4 regions of the Alteromonas mediterranea DE genome follow, and region 1 is predicted to be linked to each of the others. Evidence: predicted binding sites of a transcription regulator. Region 1 holds the regulator's gene; each other region holds the start of a gene.
What was found. Region 1 encodes sigma-54, which starts transcription at its own class of promoters, with help from an activator protein. Its sites were predicted from a motif close to GTTGGCACGNNNNTNGNNT; they were not measured.

Region 1 (6,237 bases):
AACCATACCGATCTGCGCTTAGTACTTTGCATGACGGGGGCAAAAGTATCTTCGTCGTCATCTAGACCCGCCATACTCATCATCGAGTGTTCGGCGTCTTCGCGAATGATATCTACCACGTCATCAATGGTAATTCGGCCCACCAGCCGGTTGTTTTCATCAACCACTGGCGCTGATAGCCAGTTATAGCGCTCGAACAGACTGGCGACTTCGTCATCAGGCATATTTACCGGAATGGCTTCCGACTCTTCATCCATGACTTCTGATACCTTATTATCGGTTTCAGCGGTCAGTAAACGCGCTACAGGAACAATACCAACCAAGTTATCGGTTCGGTTAACTACGTAAAAGGTATCGGTGTTTTCCGGAAGCTCCCCTTTCAATCGAATATAGCGCAGTACCACATCAACCGTGACGTCAGGTCGTAAGGTGATGGTATCTGTGTTCATGATGAAACCAGCGGTCTCTTCACCATAAGATAGGGCTTGTTCTGCACGTAAACGGTCTTGCGCATCCATTGAGTCGAGAATGTCGGCAAGAACGGGCTCTGGCAGGCTGCTTAGCGTTTCGGCTAAGTCGTCGGTGTCCATCTCTTCAAGTGCATCAACCACATTGGCCGGAAGCATCTTGGTAATAATACCGTTTCGTACATCATCAGACAGTTCCTCTAAGATGTCGCCGTGAAAGTCGCTATCAATGAGTTCCCATAATTCGTCACGGGTTCTACTCGGGCTCGATTCCAGTATGTGGGCGACATCAGAAGGGGGAAGTTCAAGCAGAAGCTTACGTACTGAGACAAACTGACCGTTAGTCAACGCGGCATTAAGGGCGCGTAACTGGGTTTGTACGTATTTAGAAACAAGCGCTTCTGCCATAAGGCGTTATTCCTACCTGCTATTAAGATGAACGGTGAAGGCTTTAAAGCCTAAGTGGGCGTAGAATATCGCAATTACGATGAGTCTGTCATGAAAATTGCGTGGCTTTTGCGCAGTATAACTATAAAACGGCGCTAAACGTTTAATAAGTAATCAGGTGACGGATTTAAACTATTCGTCTTCGTTAAACTTACCTTCTATGAGCTCTTCAATGGCAGCAAGGGCGTCAACATCATCGTTTCCATCTACAATAACATCTACTTGTTCACCTTGATGGCTTTCCAGCATCATTAAACCAAGAACGCTGCTGGCGTCAGCCTCTTTATCGCCTTTCTTTAAAATAATTTTGGCGTCGAACTGATTGGCAAGCTTCACTAATTGGGTCGCTGCTCTTGCATGTAATCCCAGCTTATTTACGATGGTTAGCGTTTTTTTAATTGTCATTACTGGTTTAGCTCTCGATGGCGAATTTGTACATCTGGGTGTATTTCGCTGAAGGTTTTCGACAGAGTTTGGGCAATATACACAGAGCGGTGTTGCCCGCCTGTACAGCCAATAGCGACTGTTACGTAACTTCTGTTGTTGCGCTCTAAATGAGGTAGCCAGGTGGTAATTAAATTCTGAATTTGCCAGATGAACTTGGTAACAACGGGTTGAGAGCCTAAGAAAACCTCAACGGGCGCATCAAGCCCTGTTAGGTGCTTCAGGTCAGGCTCCCAGTGAGGATTAGGTAAAAAGCGCGCATCAAAAACATAATCGGCATCTTTCGGAATACCGTGTTTGAAGCCAAAAGATTCAAACACCAGCACTAAGCGGGAGCTTTTCTTACCGAGTATTCGCTCGCGTATCAACTCAGCAAGTTGGTGAATAGTCAGTTTGTCTGTATCTAAATACAAGTCTGCCCGTTCAGCGATAGGGGCTAGCAAGGCTGACTCTGCCCTTATGGCTTCAGATAGAGACTTATTGAGCTTCGCAAGGGGATGCAGACGTCGGGTTTCGCTGAAGCGTTTTACCAGCACATCATCGCTGGCATCGATATAGACAATGGTCATTGACCACGACGACGGAAGATAATCTAAAATTTCTACCAGATCATCAGGGTTTTTCGGCAAGTTACGCACATCAATGCTCACCGCCACTTGGTCGTATTCATCAACAACAGTGTGGGTTAGGGTAGGAAGTAGGTTTACAGGAATGTTGTCAACGCAGTAGTACCCTAAATCTTCCAATGCGCGAAGTGCGACAGACTTACCAGACCCCGAACGACCACTGATTATAATCAGCTTCACCTAATTTCTCCCAAATCTTCTGGTTTTATCGCATACGCTTTATTGTCTTAAGCGCCTTGGTCACGACCTCGCTAAGGCGCTTAAATCTTTAACTTAGTGCAGAAAGAATATCATCGCTTGTACTGGCACGACGTATCGCTTTAATCGTTTCTTTATCGCTTAGTTTACCGGCTACCGTGGCTAATGTTTGTAGATGGCCTTCGGTTTGCTCTTCAGGAACAAGTAACGCGAAAAATATATCTACCGGCTTTTCATCGAGCGCGTCAAAATTAATGGCTGGCGTACTGGTGACAACAATGGCGATCACCTTTTCTAAACCTGGCAAGCGCCCATGTGGTAACGCAATGCCATTGCCGATTCCGGTACTACCCATACGCTCTCGAGACATCAAACTATTAAGTACCGTTGCCTGATCGATGTTATCGTTATTTTTGGCAGCGATATCTGCGATGATCTCAAGAATTCGCTTTTTACTATTACACTGAACCGCACACTCGGTGCGGTCCAGACTTACGATGGCTTGTATATCCATACTTATTTAGCTACTAATGTTTTTTCAGTTTTTCCTTATGCTTGATTACCTGCCGGTCGAGTTTATCAACCATGCTGTCAATCGCCGCATACATGTCGGTATTTTCTGAGGATGCGAATACTTCAGCGCCACTTAAATGAACGGTCGCTTCGGCTTTTTGATTTAATTTTTCAACGTTCAGGATGACATGCACATTAGAAATGTGATCAAAGTGACGTTCAAGTTTGCTGAACTTCGTATCGACATAATTACGCAAAGAGTCGGTGATTTCGACATGATGACCAGTTAGGTTGATTTGCATATTTCGTCTTCCTTATATTATTAAGCCCGTTTAAATTAGGCTCTTGCGTTGGTTCGACGGCGGGATCGACAATGATTCCCGGTATTTTGCTATTGTTCGCCGGGCAACTTTAATGCCTTGTTCGGCCAACAATGAAGCAATCTTGCTATCACTTAGTGGCTTGCTCGGCTTTTCAGCCGCCACTAGCTTTTTGATCAATGCACGAATCGCGGTAGATGAACACTCACCACCAGAGTCTGTTGCTACGTGGCTAGAGAAGAAGTACTTCAATTCGAAGATACCACGTGGTGTATGCATATACTTTTGCGTTGTGACGCGTGAAATCGTTGATTCGTGCATATCTACCATTTCTGCGACATCGTTAAGCACCATAGGTTTCATCATTTCCGGGCCATGTTCAAAAAAGCCCATCTGCTGCTGCACAATACAGTTTGCCACCTTCATTAAGGTTTCGTTGCGAGATTCAAGGCTCTTAATGAACCACTTAGCCTCTTGCATGTGTGAGCGGATGAATTGTGAGTCGCTACTATTTTTGGCACGACGACTCATTGCAGCGTATTGTTGATTTACACTCAACTTAGGCAGGCTGTCGGGGTTTAGCTCAACCACCCAACGGCCATTCTTTTTGGCGACCGAGACATCAGGAATAACGTACTCAGGCTCTTTAGTAACTAAAGCACTACCTGGGCGAGGATTCAAGGTTTGTAATAAACGCATTGCCTCGCGCAGCTGATCTTCCTTCAAGCGGCTCTTACGCATTAACGTGCGATAATCTTTACTGCTTAATAGGTCTGAATATTCTTCTATAAGCTGTTTGGCTTCGTTAAGCCATGGTGTGTCTTCTGAGAACTGGCGCAGTTGCACCATTAGACATTCCTGCGGCGAGCGGGAGCCCGAACCAATGGGGTCGAACATCTGAATACGCTTAAGTACGCATTCTATTTCGTCCATTTCTATAGGCTCTTCCATATCCTCAGAGTTTACCGCGTCAAGAATGTCTTCAAGGGTCACGGTTAAATAGCCAGACTCGTCAATAGAGTCGATAATTGCCGTAGCAATGGCGCGGTCGGTATCTGAGAAATGGGTCAATCGCATCTGCCACGACAAATGTTCCTGAATATCCTCGGTGGTTTCGCCTTGAAATATTTGTTCATCGTCATTTGAAGGACCTGGCGCTGGGGCCGATGACGCTGAATAGTATTCATCCCATGTGCTGTCGATAGGAAATTCATCGGGAAGGTCGTTTTTTTCTAACGCGTCACCCGCTTCCAATGTATCGCTAGACGCTGTCGCAGACGCTTCTGTCACGCTATCGTCGCTATCGATATTATTTTTTTCTACTTGCGGCTCGTCGTTACCTTCTTCAACTTCCAATAAAGGGTTTGAATCGAGGGCTTCTTGAATCTCCTGCTGAAGATCAAGCGTAGATAGCTGCAGCAGTTTTATCGCCTGCTGAAGCTGGGGTGTCATGGTAAGTTGTTGGCTAAATTTTAGCTGTAAAGATGGTTTCATCTACGTCTTATTTAAATGCTCTAAATTGAATACACCAGAGCGAAATTGAAAAATGACAATTCAGTTACACTAACTATAGCCTGAATTGTTCGCCTAGGTATACATCCCTTACTTTTTGATTACTTAAAACCTGTTCCGCTGTTCCTTGCGCGATAAGCTCGCCATGACTCACAATGTACGCTTTCTCACAAACATCCAATGTTTCTCGCACGTTATGGTCGGTGATAAGGATTCCAATACCCCTATCTCGAAGATGCTGTATTATCTTCTTTATATCATTAACTGATATTGGATCAACACCAGCAAACGGTTCGTCTAATAAAATAAATTGCGGATTAGCTGCTAGTGCGCGTGCTATTTCAACACGTCGTCGTTCACCACCGGACAAACTCATCCCTGTACTATTACGTATATGGTTAATATTAAATTCATCAAGTAGCGCGTCAGCTTCTTCTTCTTGCTGCTGTGAATTTAAATCCTTACGGGTTTGCAAAATGGCCATGATATTTTCATGTACCGTAAGCTTTCTGAAAATTGATGCCTCTTGCGGAAGGTAGCCAATTCCGCGGCGTGCACGCTCGTGCATGGGCTGATGAGTAAGCTCATTATCATCGATTTCAATCTTGCCTTTATCCAGGTTAACCAATCCCACAATCATATAAAATGTAGTGGTCTTACCAGCGCCATTGGGGCCAAGTAGGCCAACAATTTGACCCGTCGAGACAGAAAGGCTGACGTCGCGTACTACCTGACGCGATTTATATGCCTTAGCAAGGTTGGTTGCGCTCAAAGTTGCCATTGCTATTGATTGTCCTCACTGTCTTTATCTTCTTTCTTCGATGATGTCTTGCGAATGGATTCAGGAGTAAATACCGTAGTCACTCGACCTTCTCCATTTTCGCCCGCCCCACCAGTAGCAAGTAACTGCTCGGTAATCATGTCGAAAGTAATGTTGTCACCTTGCACTTTACTGGTGTCTTGTTGAAGTTCCGCGTTTCCTGAAAGAGAAATTGTGCGATTGATCACCTCATAACGAATTTCGTTTGCCTTAGCAGACACCGGAGTACCGTCTTCTAGTGTTTGAGAATAACTGGCTGGCTTTCCTCTGGCGATAAAAATTTCGCGGCCACTACCTTCACTCGCGATAACTTCCACTTCATCGGCTTCAATCACCAGCGAACCCTGGGTAATCAGTACATCTTCTTTATACAACGCCGTTTTATTTTTACCGTCGATAAATTGAGTATTTGAGCCTATTTTAATGGGCTGCGAAAAATCATCTTCGCTTGCGCTTACCGCACCGCTAGCGATGACAAGTAATAGGCTAGTTGCTAGGGGAATAAGTGGTTTGTACATGATCTAAAAGCTCGTATTCTTGTGTGCGTAAATTCGCGTTAAACCCATTGCTCAAAATGACATATTGGGTACCCTGTATTTCAACGACTTGATCAGATGTCATTTGTTTGGTGTCTAAATTAATCTGAATGTATTCGGTTGAGAGGCTTTTGACAAAGTCATCGCTGGTTTGGTTCTCGATAACAACCTGGTTTTCTAACTGGATCAGATCGTTGTTGTAGAGCGTACCTTCTTGCGCCGTCACCACCCAAGGAGACGTAGCGTTCTCAGTATACAGTGTATATTTGGGCTGTTGGAACAATACAAAACCTAGCTGGTCGTAGTGCTCCATTGATTCGGCAAATACCTTGTGATTTAACTCGCCTTCTTGGT
Region 2 (6,237 bases), 1.8 Mb from region 1:
TGATGCCTGATGAAGGTACAGGGTTTGTACTGGAGACGATGCAAGAGTCTTGCCCGTATTGTTAGTTAGTTCAACTTTATAAGTATGTGCCCCACGATGGATACCGGATAGCTTAAAAATGCCAGAACTGTTGCTAGCTATTGGGGCGTCGTCAAAAATTAATCGGTAAATTGGGGCTTTAGGTGCACCAGTTTGAGCCGCTGAAATGGTGAGATCACCTAGGTTGTTGCGGATGGTCGCTTCGGGGGCCGGATTTTTTATTACCACCTTATACTTCGGCTTAGGGGCTTTCTGGGGCGCAGGCGGGGGAGGTGTAACCTTTGCTGCCTTTACAACATTCTGTGTTTGACCATCAAATGATAGGGGCTCTGCGTTTGGCTGAGGTTTATCGGTAAAGGTAATAACGCCGTTCTCATCCACCACTTTGTAGATTTTTGGTGGCGCGTTTGACGGTGTCGCGGAATCGCTGGTATTCATTTCGTCATCGGGTCGTTCTGACGCTTGTTGGTCATTGGCTTGGTTTTGCGCTGCAGAATAAACGTTAAACGGTAAATTGCCCGAGGTTAATAGCAATAATATGAAGAATATCTTTCCCGTTTTATTTCGCACGTGTGGTTTACCTGTTCGCGATAGTCATAAGTTTTAGCCTTATTTCCACTGAAGGCCTTAAGCATGACGACAGTGGGCTAGTAACTAACATAGTGTGAACAAGCTTAGAGTGCAATAGCTACTGCACGCAGAAGTAAATTACGTAGGCGCTGATACAGTTAATTGATCTTATAGTGCAGCAAAATGTTGAGTAAATAACAGGCTCGAAAACGTGGTTGATAACTAGCAGCCATAAAAAAGCCCGCAAAGCGGGCTTTAGTATAAGTTGCTATACAGGGTGTAATTACAAGCTGTAGTACATGTCGAACTCAACAGGGTGAGTTGTCATGTTAAGTTTAGTGACTTCTTCAGACTTAAGGTCGATGTATGCATCAATCATGTCGTCAGTCATAACGCCACCCGCTTTAAGGAAGTCACGGTCGTTATCAAGTGCTTCAAGTGCCATTTCTAGCGAGCTTGCAACAGTTGGAATTTCAGCCGCTTCTTCTGCTGGTAGGTCGTACAAGTCTTTATCCATCGCATCGCCAGGGTGGATCTTGTTCTTAATACCGTCAAGGCCAGCCATTAGCATTGCTGAGAACGCAAGGTAAGGGTTAGCTGTTGGGTCAGGGAAACGTACTTCGATACGACGTGCTTTATCGCTCGTTACGTGAGGGATACGAATTGACGCAGAGCGGTTACGTGCAGAGTATGCAAGCATTACCGGCGCTTCGAACCCAGGAACTAGACGCTTGTATGAGTTAGTTGAAGCGTTAGCAAAGGCGTTGATTGCACGTGCGTGCTTAATAATACCGCCAATGTAGTAAAGTGCTTCTTCAGAAAGACCAGCGTACTTGTCACCCGCAAAGATGTTTACGCCATCTTTAGAGATAGACTGGTGGCAGTGCATACCAGAACCGTTATCACCAACAAGTGGCTTAGGCATGAAGGTCGCAGTTTGGCCGTATGCGTGTGCTACGTTGTGCACAACATACTTATAAACTTGAATTTCATCCGCTTTTTTAACTAGCGTGTTGAATTCGCAAGCAATTTCGTTTTGACCCGCTGTGGCTACTTCGTGGTGGTGAGCTTCAATCACAAGGCCCATTTCTTCCATTACCATACACATAGCAGCACGAATGTCGTGTGCAGAGTCTACTGGTGGTACTGGGAAGTAACCGCCTTTAACGCCTGGACGGTGCGCCATGTTACCGCCTTCAAACTCTTCACCTGAGTTCCACTTGGCTTCTGATGAATCGATCTTGTAGAACGAGCCTGCCATGTCAGTGTGGAAGCGAACATCGTCGAAAAGGAAAAATTCTGGCTCTGGGCCGAAGAAACATGTGTCGCCGATACCTGTTGATTTCAAGTACTCTTCTGCGCGACGTGCAACAGAACGTGGGTCACGCTCGTAACCTTCCATTGTTGAAGGCTCAACGATGTCACAGCGAATGTTTACCTGAGTCTCTTCTGCGAAAGGGTCTACAACGCAGCTGTCTGCGTCTGGAAGAAGAACCATGTCTGATTCGTTGATGCCTTTCCAGCCAGCGATTGAAGAACCGTCGAACATTTTACCTTCTTCGAAAAACTCTTCATCAACAACGCTCGCAGGGATAGATACGTGTTGTTCTTTACCTTTAGTATCGGTAAAACGTAAATCTACAAACTTCGCTTCACTTTCTTTAATCAGCTCTAATGCCTTATCTACTGACATCGTGTCCTCCAGGTTTAATGTAAAAATGCGGAATGATCAGCTTCACTCCAACAGTGGAAAAAGTGAAAGCGATTATCATGCCATCTATATGCATGCCGATTTCAGCGGCATAGACAGGCATATATCACTTCCTTTTGATAGTTTATGCACCAAAAATGTGCAATCATGCTTCTTTTTGGTGCTTTGTACTGGTTTGTACGTCATTTAGCCTAGATTAGTTTGTAGCACATCACCACCGAATCTGATCAATTCGGTGCAATAGAGGTGGTCGTTTTTTAAACTGGGTGGGTTAAAGTGATAAAACTTGCTTCTAATTAAAAAAAGATGCGCAAACGTCGTGGTTTTTCTGTACAATCCGCGCAAATTTTTCTATCTGCATTTTTTTGCAACAAATCTAATGCAGACTTATTCGATTCCCGAATTAAGTTGGCATCGATTTACACAGGCTCTATATAAGCATGAATACCACTGATATTAGTAAATTGCGTAATATCGCAATCATCGCCCACGTTGACCACGGTAAAACCACCTTGGTAGACAAACTGTTACAGCAGTCTGGCACCCTTGAATCACGAGGCGAGCAAGAAGAGCGCGTAATGGACTCGAATGACATCGAGAAAGAACGTGGCATTACCATCCTAGCTAAGAACACAGCGATTAACTGGAACGACTACCGTATCAACATTGTAGATACTCCAGGACACGCTGACTTCGGTGGTGAAGTAGAGCGCGTTATGTCAATGGCCGACTCTGTACTTCTACTTGTAGATGCACAAGAAGGTCCAATGCCTCAAACCCGTTTTGTAACTCAAAAAGCGTTTGCTCAAGGCCTTAAGCCTATTGTTGTTATCAACAAAATTGATAAGCCAGGCGCACGTCCTGACTGGGTTATGGACCAAGTGTTCGACCTGTTCGACAACTTAGGTGCAACGGACGAGCAGCTTGATTTCCAAGTTGTATACGCTTCAGCGCTTAACGGTTGGGCGTCACATGACGCTGATGAGCCAAAAGAAGATATGACGGCGTTATTTGAAACCATCGTTGAACAAGTTTCTGCTCCAGATGCAGACATCGACGGTCCTTTCCAAATGCAGATTTCTCAACTTGATTACAACTCATACGTTGGCGTAATCGGTGTTGGTCGTGTTAAGCGTGGGTCTGTTAAGCCTAACCAGCAAGTAACCGTGGTGACTGCTGAAGGTGAAAAACGCAATGGTAAAGTTGGTCTAGTTTACGGTTATCTTGGTCTAGCTCGCCACGAAGTTGAATCTGCTCACGCGGGTGACATTATTGCCATTACAGGTCTAGGCGAACTTAAGATCTCCGACACGATTTGTGATGTGAACACTGTAGAAGCGCTTCCGCCACTAACGGTTGATGAGCCTACCGTAACCATGACGTTCCAAGTAAACACCTCACCATTTGCTGGTAAAGAAGGTAAATACGTAACTTCACGTAACATTCTTGAGCGTCTTAAAGACGAGCTAGTACACAACGTTGCGCTTCGCGTAGAAGAAATGCCAGATCCTGATAAATTCCGCGTGTCTGGTCGTGGTGAGCTTCACTTAGGTATTCTTATCGAGAATATGCGTCGTGAAGGTTATGAACTTGCTGTATCTCGTCCAGAAGTAATCCTTAAAGAAGTTGATGGCGAAACGCAGGAGCCGTACGAAACACTGACTATCGACTGTGAAGAGCAGCACCAAGGCTCTATCATGGAACAGCTTGGCCTTCGCAAAGCTGAAATGACAGACATGTCTCCAGATGGCAAAGGTCGTGTACGTATCGACTTCGTTATTCCAAGCCGCGGCCTAATTGGTTTCCAAACTGAATTCATGACAATGACGTCGGGTTCTGGTCTGCTTTACCACACGTTCGATCACTACGGACCGTACAAAGGCGGTATCATTGGTAAGCGTAAGAACGGTGTTCTAATTGCTAACGCAAACGGTAAAGCACTAACCAACGCCTTGTTTAACCTTCAAGAGCGTGGTCGCCTATTTATCGGTCACGGTGTAGAAGTTTACGAAGGTATGGTTATCGGTATTCACAGCCGTGATAACGACCTTACCGTAAATGCACTTAAAGGTAAGCAGCTAACGAACGTTCGTGCATCGGGTACTGATGAAGCGCAAACTCTAGTTCCACCAATCAAGATGTCACTTGAACAAGCGCTTGAGTTCATCGACGATGACGAACTAGTAGAAGTTACGCCTGAGTCTATCCGTATTCGTAAGAAGCTTCTTACTGAAAACGAGCGTAAGCGCGCGTCACGAGCGCCTAAGTCTTAATATAAAACAAGACAAAAAATATCATTTTAAAATGCCAGCTTATGCTGGCATTTTTTGTTGAGCTACTATTTCGCATTTAGGGCTATATACGGCCACAACGGCCCAAATATCGACCAAAGGTTAGTGGTCAAACTCTCGTATGACTTCTATGCTTACATCTGCAAGTTCAATTGATTTAATTCATTATCTAAGTCGTTGTATGATAGTGAATAACTACTAACTTTTAAGGGGAAAAACGTGTTTTCAGTAGCTGTAGTTGAAGATGACCCTATTACACTCGACCTTATCACCGATGCGTTGGAAACGCAGTTAGATGCTACCGTGTACCCGTTTACCCGCAGCAAGTTCGCTAGAGACTTTTTACTCCAACAAACGACAGATTCCATAAGCCTTATCATTAGCGACCAGGTAATGCCTGACTATGACGGGTTAAGCTTATTAAAAACTTGTCAAGCGTATGGCTTAGACGTGCCCTTTTTACTCATTACCGCAGACCCTAATAAGGAATTAGTGATGGAAGCCCGTAAATTGCAAGTGACCGGATTTTTAGCTAAACCTTTAAATATGGATGAGTTAATTCAAAAGTCCAAAGATGCAGTATCACAAGCGAGTTAGTTATACGAGGTACATGGATTCGCCTCTATTTAAGTTCAATTCGATATAGCAAAATTGTGTTAATTCACCGTACTCCCCCTAGTTTATAGCGCAGGAAACTTCTACACTGGTGCCACAAGTTTTTATGCAACAGGATGTAAAGTGAGCACGTTATTCGATAATACTCCCCCTCGAAAAGATACCTTCTCGTTTAAATGGCAAAAGTACAAAGGAAAAGACATTATTCCTGCGTGGGTTGCTGATACCGAATTTCGTTGTGCTCAGCCAATTCTAGACGCCATCTCAAGCTATGTAGACCACGGAAATATGGGATACATACTGCCCGCGCATCACGAAGGCGCTATTCAGGCGGTAGTTAAGTGGCTTAAAGATAAACACAATTGGGAAATCGAGCCTGAGTGGCTTGTGTGGACACCAGGTGTAGTTCCTGCCTTTAATGTCGCCTGCAAGGCTTACTGCGAGCCAGGGGATAAGGTGCTTATCCAGACCCCCAATTATCCGCCATTGTTAGCTGCACCTAAACTAAACGGCTTAGAGCGCGTTGATATTGGTACGGTGGTTCAACATGATAACGGCGATAGCTCAGAGACGATTAACGAAGTGGAAGGCGCGCGCTATACACTAGATTTTGATGCACTAGAGCGAGAAGCGGCAGACCCTAAATGTAAGCTGTTTATTCTGTGTAACCCAATGAATCCTGTGGGTTCGGTACTTTCTAAAGAAGAGTTAGATCGCATTGCCGACATTTGTAATGCAAATAACGTTACGCTTTGTTCAGATGAAATTCACTGTGACCTAATTCTTGAAGAGGGCAAACAGCACATACCCGCTGGGCGTGAAGTCAATCTTGCCGATAATAGCGTTACGCTGATGGCTGCAAGTAAGACCTTTAATATTGCAGGCTTGGGCACGTCATTCGCCATTATTCCTAACAGGCAACTGCGCCAGTCATTTACTAATGCGGCGGCGGGCATTGTGCCCTGGGTTACTGTGCTAGGACTGGCAGCGACTGAAGCGGCATTTACCCAG
Region 3 (6,237 bases), 140 kb from region 1:
TCTTAATGTGGTTGTCTCTTAGTTTCTTACTACCCGAAGAAACCACCCTACAAATAAGGAAATGAGAAAGCCAAAGAACGCAATCATGGTTGTGATAGTAAGCATTTGCCCTGAGAAGTCAGCGTTTTCTCCGGTGTGCTCGCTCACTAGCATGCCCGACGCTTGGAAGATAAATAGGGCGGCAACGGAAAATAATAAAATAACGGCGGTCGACATAATGGTCGCTTTCCAATAAGCCTTTGGCGACATCCAATGAATAGCGCCTGCCACCAACACGCACAAAATAGTAAGAATATAAGGTACCACTTTAACTCCTCGTTGAATAAGGCACTAGCCTTAAAGCGATGTCTCATCACCATGCTCGACTTAGTTCCAACCGTGAGCGCTGACGGACAACATGAATAAAATACCGTAATACGATGCCATGGACGGCGCCATTTGTCAGCAAAGGCGAGAAAATTAAGCGATATGAAAACGCTCAAAAACAGGGTTCTATCAACATAAAAAATTTGGGCAGCAACAAACTGGTGGCGAAAAGCGGAAAGACTTTACGGATTAAGGTTTGTCTTAGTGACAATCTATTGAAAGATTTTAAGCCCTAATGGTGATAGAATCGCCGAAAAATTCTCCTACTTGCATGGTGTGCTGCTCAATCTAGCGGTTTACGCCACGGTGGGTTGTTGTGTTTAACATCTTAGCTTCTGAGAGAACATGTTCGATTTAATTACCAGTAAAGACAGCAACGTTAAAAACGACGTGCTATCAGGTATTACCGTGGCGCTTGCCTTGGTACCTGAGGCCGTAGCATTTGCATTTGTAGCCGGCGTAGAACCAATGATTGGTCTTTATGCGGCTTTCATGATGGGCTTGATCACTTCTGCTATTGGCGGTCGCCCGGGTATGATTTCTGGCGCTACCGGCGCTATGGCCGTGGTGATGGTGGCACTGGTTGCCCAGCACGGCGTACAGTACTTGTTCGCTGCGGTTATCTTGGCCGGTTTGCTGCAAATAATGTGCGGTATATTCAAGCTCGGCAAGTTTATTCGACTGGTGCCATACCCAGTAATGCTGGGCTTCGTAAACGGTTTGGCCATCGTTATTTTCTTGGCTCAGCTAGGTCAATTTAAAGTGACCAATGCGGCAGGTGAACTTCAGTGGATGGAAGGTACGCTGCTATATTGGATGCTAGGGCTTGTGGCGTTAACCATGGCCATTATTTACTTGCTTCCTAAGCTAACTAAAGCTGTACCTGCTTCGCTTGTGGCCATTGTTACGGTAACTGCATTAGTGCACGGCCTTGACCTAGAAGCCCGTACGGTTATCGACTTTGTTCGCGACTTGCTGCCAGCAGACCAGCGCGATACTGCTACGCTAGCCGGCGAATTGCCGAGTTTTGCTATTCCTATGGTGCCGTTCACTTGGGAAACCTTCATGATAATTCTGCCTACCTCAGTCATTCTTTGCTTGGTCGGTCTTATTGAATCGCTACTCACGCTTTCCTTGATTGATGAAATGACCGATACCCGTGGTCGCGGTAACAAAGAATGCGTGGGCCAAGGTGTTGCGAATACTGTTAACGGTTTCTTCGGCGGTATGGGCGGTTGCGCCATGATTGGTCAAAGCATGATTAATATTAACTCTGGTGGTCGTGGTCGCCTGTCAGGCATCACCGCGGCGTTAGTACTGTTGGGCTTTATTTTATTCGCCGCCCCGCTTATTGAAATGATCCCGCTAGCCGCCCTTGTTGGGGTTATGTTTGTGGTAGTAATCGCTACTTTCGAATGGGCGTCATTTAGAATTGTTCGAGGCGTTAACAAAGAAGATGCCTTTGTATTATTCTTGGTCACCGGCGTTACGGTTATTGCTGACCTTGCGATAGCGGTTGTGGTAGGGGTTATCGTTTCCGCGCTGGTGTTTGCATGGAAACACGCCCGTCATATTGAAGCGAAATCGCATATCGATAACGACGGCTGGAAAGTGTATGAGCTAGACGGCCCACTGTTCTTTGGTTCGGTATCTCACTTTAAAGATTTGTTTGATATTGCCAACGATCCTAATGATATCGTTATTGATTTTAAAGATTCTCGCATTTGGGATTCGTCAGGTATTGATGCGCTGGACACCCTTGCTGACAAGTATGAAGAGCAAGGTAAGAAGCTGCACATTCGCCACATTAGCGATGAGTGTCGTTCACTACTTCGCAAGGCAGACAAGTTTGTTGAGATAAACGTGGTAGAAGACCCTCGCTATCGCGTAGCGACAGACAAACTGGCGTAAATCTTTAACATTAAGTAATGCACCAAGTGAACACAGGTTTGCGTTTGTTTGGTGCAGCTTAGAAATAAAAATATTGCCTTTTTTATCTTAAATCTATTAAAAACAGCGTGTTACACGATTGGCACTGAATTTGGATAGTATTAAACGTAAAGTGTGTTTTAGTGATTTGTGTCAATCGCTGAAAATTGTGTGATTTATAACACTCCGTAAAATGTGTTAGCTAGAATATGCTGAACTTAAGTGTCAGTACTAGCAAAATAGGCAACGAAGCCCGCATCAACGAAAGTTGAAGCGGGCTTTTTTTTGTCCCGAAAAAAGGGGAATACCATGACTTCATTGGACTCAAAAACGCAAATTGTCGTCGTAGGCAACGGCATGGTGGGGCACCATTTTGTTGAACAGCTTCACCAAAGCGACGCCAATGTAGAAATAACCGTCTTATGCGGCGAGTCTCGCCTCGCGTACGACCGCGTTTACTTATCTTCGTTTTTTAGTGGCGCAAGTGCTGATGATTTAGCGCTTACCACCCCAGCACAGTATGCCCAGTGGGGCGTAAGTGTAGTGACCAATGCGTTGGTGACCGATATAGACCGTGACAACAAAAAAGTGACGACGTCAGAGGGGCAGGTATTTAGTTACGATAAACTTGTGCTTGCTACCGGCTCATATCCTTTCGTGCCGCCTATTCCCGGTAACGAGCAAGAGCACTGTTTGGTCTACCGTACCATCGATGACTTACTTGCCATTGAGGCCTCGGCGGCGGTAAGTAGCGTGGGGGTGGTTGTCGGCGGCGGCCTGTTAGGCTTAGAAGCGGCGAACGCACTTAAGCAAGCCGGCCTTGATACTCATGTCGTCGAGTTCGCGCCACAGCTAATGGCGGTTCAACTTGACCAAGCCGGTGGTAAAGTCCTTAAAGATAAAATTGAAGATTTGGGCGTGACTGTTCATACCCAAAAAGCGACACAAAGCATTGAAGCGGGAAATACCTGTCGCTATAAAATGGTGTTCGCCGATGGCACCGAACTTGAAACCGACATGATCCTTTTTTCTGCGGGTATTCGCCCTTCGGATCAGCTTGGTAGGAAGTCAGCACTAACACTTGGCGAGCGCGGCGGTATTGTTATTGATAACCACTGTGTGACGTCTGATCCGAATATATACGCCGTAGGCGAGTGCGCGCTATGGGACAACAAAATTTTCGGCCTTGTTGCCCCCGGCTATACTATGGCTCGCACTGCGGTAAGTCATCTAACCGGTGGTGATGCTGAGTTTTCAGGTGCCGATATGAGCACCAAGTTGAAGCTTATGGGGGTTGAAGTTGGCTCAATTGGTGATGCGCACGAACGTACTGAAGGGGCATTAAGTTATACCTACTTAAACCAACCTGAAGGCGTTTACAAAAAGCTTGTTGTTGATAGTGAACAAAAGAAAGTGCTGGGCGCGGTACTGGTAGGTGACACAAGCGATTACGATACGTTATTGCAGTATGCGCTTAACGCTATCGACCTTCCTGAGCATCCTGAAAGCCTTATTCTTCCGTCGTCGGATGCCGCTCCTGCTCTTGGCGCCGATGCGTTACCCGACACCGCGTCTATTTGTTCCTGCCTGAATGTAACAAAAGGCGATATTGTTTCAGCCATTGAAGGTGGCTGCTGTAGCGTAGCGGATGTGAAAGGTGAAACCAAAGCCAGTACAGGCTGTGGTGGCTGTGCAGCGCTACTTAAAAACGTGGTGGACAGCGAGCTTGAAAAACGCGGCGTTGAAGTTTCAAAAGCCATTTGTGAGCACTTTAACTATACACGTCAAGAGCTCTTTCACATTGTAAAAGTAAACGGTATTCGCACGTTTGATGATCTGCTAGAGCAGCATGGTGAAGGTTTAGGTTGCGAGATTTGTAAGCCCGCAGTGGGCTCTATTTTGGCATCAGTTTATAACGACTACATTCTAAAATCGGCCCACCTACCGTTACAAGATACTAACGATATCTACCTTGGCAACATGCAAAAAGACGGGACTTATTCCGTTGTGCCACGGGTGCCGGGCGGAGAAATCACGCCAGAGAAATTGATTTTGTTAGGTGAAGTGGCGAAAGAGTACAACCTGTACACCAAAATAACCGGTGGGCAGCGTATCGATTTATTCGGCGCGCGTGTTGAACACCTTCCTGACATCTGGGAGAAGCTAGTAGCGGGGGGATTTGAAACCGGTCATGCGTATGCGAAAGCACTGCGCACTGTGAAGTCGTGCGTGGGAAGTACTTGGTGTCGCTATGGCGTACAAGACTCAGTTGGTACCGCTATCGATTTAGAAAATCGCTATAAAGGCTTACGTGCACCGCACAAAATCAAATTTGCTGTATCAGGCTGTACCCGTGAATGTGCTGAGGCCCAAAGTAAAGACATTGGTGTTATTGCCACTGAGCAGGGCTGGAACTTGTATGTATGCGGTAACGGCGGTATGAAGCCCCGCCATGCCGACTTGTTTGCCACCGACTTAGATACCGAAACCCTTATCAAATATATCGACCGCGTGTTGATGTTCTATGTGAAGACTGCCGATCGCCTTCAGCGTACTTCAGTGTGGATGGATAACCTAGAAGGCGGCTTAGCTTATCTTCAAGATGTGGTGATAAACGACGCCTTGGGCATTAACGACGAGCTAGAAGCGCAAATGGATACCGTGGTTGACGCGTATCAATGTGAGTGGAAAACCACTATCGAAGACCCTGAAGCGCGCAAGCGTTTCCGTCAGTTTGTAAACAGTAATGCAGGCGATACCAATATTCAGTTTGTTTCAGAGCGCGGCCAGGTTCGCCCTGCAACAGAAGCTGAAAAAGTGGCAGGGAAAGACCAGTTTATTCCAGTCGCTATGGTATAGCGATTTAGTTATTAAAGAGCTTAGGAGGAACATTTGATGTCAGCAGCGCCAAATCTTTTAGCTTCAGGACAAGATATTCAGCAATGGCACCTAGTGTGCGAAACACGGGACTTAGTAAAAAATAGCGGCGTTTGCGCCCTGGTAGAGTCTCGGCAAATCGCGATTTTTTGTTTATGTGTCAAAGGGGAAACCCAGGTTTTTGCGATAAGTAATTACGACCCCATTGGCAAGGCCAACGTGCTATATCGCGGGCTTTTGGGGTCAATTGGCGGCGCCCCGGTAGTTGCGTCTCCTTTATACAAGGAGCATTACTTTTTAGAAAGCGGGCTATGTAAGGAACACGATGATATATCGGTTACCACTTACCCAGTAAAAGTAGAAGGTGAAAAGGTTTTCATTGGCATTTAAGCGGTACGCTGCACACAGAAGGCGTTGACAAAGCAGAGAAAACGAAAAAGGTAATGATATGAATATGGCTACTCCACAACCCGATATTATGTCTGAACAGTTAAGACAAACAACATGCCCTTATTGCGGCGTGGGTTGTGGCGTAGATATCAGTTGCAACGCAAGTAAGCGTGCCGTAACCCTGGACACTGTTAAGGGCACGCCCGAGCATCCCGCCAATTTTGGTAGGTTGTGCGTTAAAGGAACAAACCTGCTTGAAACGAACGGCCTTAATGGGCGTTTACTTCACCCAACCATGGCAGGTAAATCGGTGGATTGGGACACGGCCACCGATGTGATTGCGGATAAGATCGCCTCTACTATTGCGCAGTATGGCGCGGATGCCGTTGCTTTTTACGTGTCAGGTCAACTACTGACCGAAGACTATTACATTGCCAACAAATTAATGAAAGGCTACATCGGCAGTGCCAATATTGATACTAACTCACGCCTTTGCATGTCGTCAGCCGTGGCTGCCTACAAGCGTGCATTTGGCGAAGACGTGGTGCCATGCGATTACGCAGATTTAGAAAGCACTGACTTACTTGTTATAACAGGGAGTAACACGGCGTGGGCACATCCTGTACTCTTTCAGCGTATTCAGCGTGCAAAGCTTAAAAACCCGCACATGAAGGT
Region 4 (6,237 bases), 1.7 Mb from region 1:
GTAGTCAAAAACTGAGGGTACTGTGTGTCTTCCTTGCGCAAAAGTCGCGACAAAGAGCGTCACGATTTTGCACCACTAAACCCGCCTAACGGCGGGTTTTTTGTGTTTGGGAGAAAGGAAATTATGGGGTTATGCTTCAGTTTTTAATGCTTGTTTCTTCAGTGTTTCTATCATGTGTTCGCGCATTTTAAACTTCTGTAGTTTGCCTGTGACCGTCATGGGATAGTCTTGTACTACATTTATGTATTTTGGAACCTTAAAGTAAGCTAGCTTAGACTTAAGATACTCACGTATCTTTTCTTCATCAATGTGACGATTTTCTTTAGCTTTTATCCAAAGACAAACTTGTTCTCCGTATCTATCGTCTGGAATACCAAATACGGCGGCATCAGATACGTCGTTGTGTTGATACAATACCTCTTCTATCTCTCGCGGATAGATATTTTCACCACCGCGGATGATCATATCTTTTATCCGTCCTACTATGGTGACATATCCTTCGTCGTCCATTTCACCGAGGTCACCAGAGTGTAACCAACCTTCATCATCAATCGTTGCTTTTGTCTTAGCTTCATCTCCCCAGTAGCCTTTCATTACACAATAACCTTTCGCGCAAATTTCTCCTGGCTCACCAATTGGTAACGTATTACCCTTAGCGTCAATAATTTTAACTTCAGTATGAGGCATTGCACGGCCTACGGTCTTCACTTGCTTCTCGAAAGGGGAGTCTATGTCGGTAATATGATTAATAGGGCTGCATTCCGTTTGTCCGTAACCTATAACCACTTCGGTCATATTGAACTCACTATGCACTTTGCGCATAAGCTCTTCTGGGCAAGTACTGCCAGCCATTACTCCCGTCCGTAATGTCGATAAATCAAATTCTTTAAAGTTCGGTAGCTCTAGCTCAGCGATAAACATAGTTGGAACCCCATGCAACGCGGTGCATTTTTCTTCCTCCACAGTACGAAGTGTAGTTTCAGGGGCGAATGATTCACCAGGAAAGACGGCACAAGCCCCAGATGCTAAGCACACCAAATTACCCAACACCATTCCAAAGCAATGGTAAAGCGGAACGGGTATACATAGCTTATCTTTGTGTGTGAAGCGCATGGCTTGGGCCACAAGTAATCCGTTATTGAGAATATTTCGGTGTGTTAACGTAGCGCCCTTAGGGTTTCCTGTGGTCCCAGAAGTAAACTGAATATTAATGTTATCGTCTGCGCTCAGTTCAGCTTCTATCTCTGTAAGTTTAATACGCAATGACTCTGTCGGCTCTCTCTGCAGGGCTGAAAAGGGGAGTAGTCCGTCTACTGGTTGGTCACCTATAGTGTAGATAAACTTAAGTGACGGTAACATTGAAAGAGAAAGTGGCTGCGCTAGGGAGTCGTTTCTATCATCCTCTATTTCAGGGGCAAGTTCTTTTAACATCGCTACGTAGTTAGACTGTTTAAAAGATTGGGCCATGACAAGGTATTTAACCTGAACATTATTTATGGCAAACGCGAGTTCATTTGGGCGGTAAGCTGGATTTAGGCACACCATTATTGCGCCAATACGTGCTGTAGCCATTTGCACAATAGACCACTCTATATTGTTGGGTGACCAAATACCTACTCTATCACCTGGTTCTACACCGTTAGCAAGCAATCCACACGCTACTCGTTCGATTTGAAGCCAGTACTCTTTATACGTCCAATTAATGTTCTGATGTCGAACAACAATGGCTGGGTGGTCTGTGTAATTGTCGACAACTCTTTTGAAGTACTGACCAATCGTCAGTGAAGTTAGTTCTGCATTCTTAGGCCCTATAAACTCACTTTTTGGAAGAGGAAACGAAGTGTTAGGTAAGCTGTCTGATTCCATCATAATTTGCCTCCATGCGCGTACGCATCTGCTGTAGAGAAACACTGTTAGTTTTGAGGTACGCTATTCAAATTAATAGCGCGTTTAAAATACACACGTAAAACGCTAAAAAAATAGCGTGGTAAACATATATTTTAATAATTATTAACAATATTGTTGCAAGTGGGTTTTGTCGACAAGATGTTAGTCTTATATGGCGTCGTTCAGCGACAATATTTTGTATTTCGTCGCAGGTGATAATAAAGAAATGAGGTCTAAAGCACTGTCTCTCATACAGGAAAGACCTATTAAGCAAAAAAAGCCCCGCTTAGTTAGCGGGGCATAAAATCGGGAAACTACAACAAATTTACGCCGAACTATTCTGATTCGATTTCTTCAAAATAGGTGCGGTATTCCATGCGCGTAATATATGAATCACCATCTTCATCCATCGATTCAAAGTCGCCTTCAACGTCCGCTACGTCAAGTTCGGTCTCGCTGATTTTGCCGTCGCTATCCATGTCGATTTCAGTGAACTTAGCGTTTGCGGTCGCTGACATTTCAGTACGCAACTCCTTATTCTTTTCTGAGATCATTTCGTTATCTGCTTTAGAAAAGAGCTCAGGGTTGCCTTTCTCAGTTAGCGCCGCGTCATTGGTTCCTTCTGTCTGTACTTGAGTGATAATCTCGTCGCTAAACATTGACGGTTTCTCATCAACAAACGTGTTGAATTCTGTACGGCTAACCATGCTATCTCCATCAGTGTCCATTTTAGAGACCAATTTGCTGTCGATAGCACCTGATGACTCTGAGCCAACAATGTAACCATTGCTGTCTTTATCGAGTGCGTTGAAGCCCATAGTGATCTTTTCTTCATGGTGACCTGCAAATGCTGATGTTGACAGTGTAGCAGCGACAACAGCACTAGTAATCATACTTAACTTTGTGATCTTCATAATCAAACTCCTTCTGTTTCTCTTTGCGAACACGGGCGATCAATTGCCCTAACCACTAAATTGAACGCATGTTGATTGAAGTAAAAACTTCGATCAAACCTATTTAGCTACTCACTTATCTTTTATTCACTTGTCGTGCCAATGAAATAAGCTAATGAAATAAATGAGAAAAACGGTTTTTTGACTGTGCGAGGAGTGTAATATTTTTGTTAAATTGTCACGCAGCATGAAAGATCTTCATACGCAAGCTAACGCTAGAATAAGGTAAGTTGATCGTTAGCAATCTGTTCAAAGTTTAACGAGATAAGAGGTAGTATGCTTTCCGCAATAGGCTTTATTTGCTTTTCGATATAATGATCATAGTCAAGGGGGACGAACGCGGTTTCCACAGTCTGCGGGCCTTGAACTGTAATCACATAGGCAATTGTTGTGTTTGTTTGATAGCGCAATGGCAACCCTTGCTCTTTAAAATGCTCATCAGCTCGCCGCGCAGCTTTTACATGGGGGGGAAGTGATTTAATATAAGAAGACAACGGTTTTCTTAAGCGCTTTTTGTACACTAAATCATCATCAAGTTCCCCTGCTTTAACCGCGTTTAGCATGTCACTTATATAGCTCTCTACAGGTTGACCAGTGAATACCCGTTCGTACAGTTCGTATTGAAACGTTTTAGCCAGAGTTGTCCAGTCTGAGCGCACGTTTTCTAAGCCTTTAAAGGTTAGTTGTCCGTCTTTCATTCCCGCGTAACGTTTTTTACTTCCTTCGGTAGAGCCCCTAATCGTAGGCATAAAAAACGTTGAAAAGTGAGACTCGAATTCAATCTCTAAGTGACAAGCAATGTCATAGCGGTCTTTAAGTAGTGCCGACCATTTTTCGTTGATGATTTGTGCAAGCTTAATACCCGTTTCTGTGGGCGTACCCAATGTGCCGTTACCTTCTACGTGAACAAAGGTCGAGTCGGTATCACCGTAAATGACGGTATAACCGAGTTCTTCTATCCATCCGGCAGTGGTTTGCATGATCTCATGTCCACGTAAAGTGATAGAACTCGCAAGGCGGGGATCGTAAAAGGGGCAGCCACCACTACCTAGTACACCGTAAAACGAATTCATTAATATTTTAATCGCTTGTGAACGAGGTGCATCCTTTTGCTTTTTCGCCTCGTCACGCTGCAACCATAAGTTCTCAATGATAGTAGGCAAAAAGTGGGAGGTACGACTGAATACCGCGCCTTTGAACCCTTCTATAGCATGTTTAGGCGATTTCAATCCTTCAGCCAACCCCATGGGGTCAATTTTGAATGTACGTATAATAGAAGGGTATAGACTTTTAAAGTCGAGAACTAATACATCTTTGTAGAGGCCAGGCTGTGACCGCATGACATAGCCACCTGGGCTCGCTAACCCGCCATTTTCAGGTCTAACGCCAGCAATATAAGATTTGCGATGAAGTTTAGGTAAGTATACGTTCAAAAATGCCGCCACCGACCCGCCGGGCCTCGTCATATCCAACCCCGTCAGTATGCTTCGCAACGCGAGGAAGTCGATAAATTGGGTTTGCTCCTGTATGCGGTTTACCAGCTCCGTGTCTTTATAGTTATAGTCGGCCAGCGCAATGGGGTCTTCATGATATAAACGTTTTATCGCCGCTAATTTGTCGGTCTCTTGAATAAGTTTGTTTTCACCTAACAGTGCCTCTGAAACGTTATCTAACGAGAACGACTCAAACTGATAGGTCATTGTTTTAAGTGCTTCAATGCCATCTATTACACAGCGCCCTGGTACATCAACCAAGGTTTGATCTTCCCATTGTCTGACTGAAGCTTCGCGTTCATGGCGGCCAAGGGTAAATTTGAGTCTATTCGCTTTGGCCCTTCGAGCAAGTACTGCCATGTCGAACTGCTTAACATTCCATCCTAAAATAATGTCGGGGTCGTAGGAGGTAACATGGTGAAAAAACGCGTGTAGTAGCTCTTTTTCCGAATTAAGCACTAGTAGTTGGTATGGCTTGTCGTTTCGCTGCTCCACACCCCGCTTTTCAAAAGTTGGTGGGCAAACAAGGAGCACAAGGTTTACCCCTTCACCGGCTAAAGCAATACTAAACAGCATTTCATGTTCGTCACACTCAATATCTATGCTTAGAGAAGAGAAGCGTGTTCGAAAGTGACAGGGGCGTATTTGTGCATTTTCAATTACTGTTGTCGGTGAGCTATCAGCGCCGGCGTTAGGCCCGATAAATTCAACCGCGCCATACACAAACCTTTCCATTAAATAGCGATCAGCCACACGGATGTCGGCTTCGTACAGTACAATATTTGCCTCTCGTGCAAGCTGACGTAGCTGGTGCATGTGAGACTCAGTCGCGGTTTTAACCGTGGCCACTTGCTTTTGTTCTAGCGTATTAAAGCCGTCATTCTTAATGTCTAATGTGGCCGGAACCCGTTGTGCGATGCTCTGTAACGCTTCAACATGCTCCAATGCCACAAAACACGTGGGGGCTTGGGGCGCAGATATTAACCTAACGGTACCTGTCGGCGTTTTAACCCACAGTTCTACGTAGACTTTGCCACGTAGTGTGAAGGTACCTTTATTGAGTATAAATCCTTGCTGAATTGATGAAGCTTGCATGTGTCCGTTTGAGTGAAAGGCGTTTAATGAGTGAAGGTAATAATGCGTTAATTACGTTTATCAAGCGCTATAACAAGCATCAGGAGCGAGTATACCGTTTGTTATCACCAACTCCTATAGATCTCTATTCGACAGATATGTTTGTTTTTCAATACAGGGCGGGTTAGAACCAAACTAATACAAACAAGCTTACACAACAAGCGTATGCGAAAGCGGTAAGCATAAGTAAAGTAGGTGAGGGCGATATGGAATATCTTTACGAGAAACAGGTTGAGCCGGGTAAGCTAATCGAAATTGCCGAAGGCGTACTGTGGCTGACCATGCCTCTACCTTTTGAATTAGACCATATAAACCTTTACCTAATTCGGGGGGACGGGGGCTGGGTAGTGGTCGATACTGGTATAGGAACGACTACCACCAAGTCATTATGGCAGCGTATTTTCGAGCAGCTGGACGGCCCTATAGTTGGGGTTATAGTGACGCACTTGCACCCTGACCATGTGGGTCTGGCAGGCTGGATAGCCGACACTTTTAAGGTTCCGTTTTACATGACGCAAACCGAGTATTTCACTGCTCGCGCATTTGCGGCTGGGAGGAACGGAGCTACAAATGAAAGAGACGTGCTTTACTACCAGCGCGCCGGCCTTGACGAGGTAATGATTGAGAAGCTGACAGCGACAGAGGGCAACGGCTACAGCAGTGTAGTGTCGCCGTTACCCATTAGCTATACCAGGCTTAAAGACCAGATGGAATTAGCGTTAGGTGATAATCAATGGAAGGTCATGATTGGGCGCGGTCACTCTCCCGAG

Region 2: the regulator sigma-54 is predicted to act here: its motif matches at 2,369-2,387, upstream of glnA (glutamate--ammonia ligase).
Region 3: the regulator sigma-54 is predicted to act here: its motif matches at 2,395-2,413, upstream of nirB (nitrite reductase large subunit NirB).
Region 4: the regulator sigma-54 is predicted to act here: its motif matches at 2,926-2,944, upstream of MADE_RS16325 (EF-hand domain-containing protein).

What each region holds. Positions count from the first base shown of each region.
Region 1 is NC_011138.3:895,605-901,841, forward strand. It holds gene mgtE (magnesium transporter) at 1-875, opposite strand, end outside; gene MADE_RS04100 (HPr family phosphocarrier protein) at 1,047-1,319, opposite strand; gene rapZ (RNase adapter RapZ) at 1,319-2,164, opposite strand; gene ptsN (PTS IIA-like nitrogen regulatory protein PtsN) at 2,253-2,696, opposite strand; gene hpf (ribosome hibernation promoting factor) at 2,710-2,997, opposite strand; gene MADE_RS04120 (RNA polymerase factor sigma-54) at 3,028-4,509, opposite strand; gene lptB (LPS export ABC transporter ATP-binding protein) at 4,583-5,308, opposite strand; gene lptA (lipopolysaccharide transport periplasmic protein LptA) at 5,311-5,865, opposite strand; gene lptC (LPS export ABC transporter periplasmic protein LptC) at 5,834-6,237, opposite strand, start outside.
Region 2 is NC_011138.3:3,532,273-3,538,509, reverse strand. It holds gene MADE_RS15685 (DUF4124 domain-containing protein) at 1-609, opposite strand, end outside; gene glnA (glutamate--ammonia ligase) at 893-2,302, opposite strand; gene typA (translational GTPase TypA) at 2,761-4,593, shown strand; gene MADE_RS15670 (response regulator) at 4,831-5,208, shown strand; gene MADE_RS15665 (MalY/PatB family protein) at 5,350-6,237, shown strand, end outside.
Region 3 is NC_011138.3:759,818-766,054, forward strand. It holds gene MADE_RS03535 (hypothetical protein) at 19-306, opposite strand; gene MADE_RS03545 (SulP family inorganic anion transporter) at 712-2,277, shown strand; gene nirB (nitrite reductase large subunit NirB) at 2,605-5,154, shown strand; gene nirD (nitrite reductase small subunit NirD) at 5,191-5,562, shown strand; gene MADE_RS03560 (nitrate reductase) at 5,621-6,237, shown strand, end outside.
Region 4 is NC_011138.3:3,684,725-3,690,961, reverse strand. It holds gene MADE_RS16330 (AMP-binding protein) at 130-1,869, opposite strand; gene MADE_RS16325 (EF-hand domain-containing protein) at 2,223-2,801, opposite strand; gene MADE_RS16320 (DNA polymerase II) at 3,056-5,428, opposite strand; gene MADE_RS16315 (MBL fold metallo-hydrolase) at 5,674-6,237, shown strand, end outside.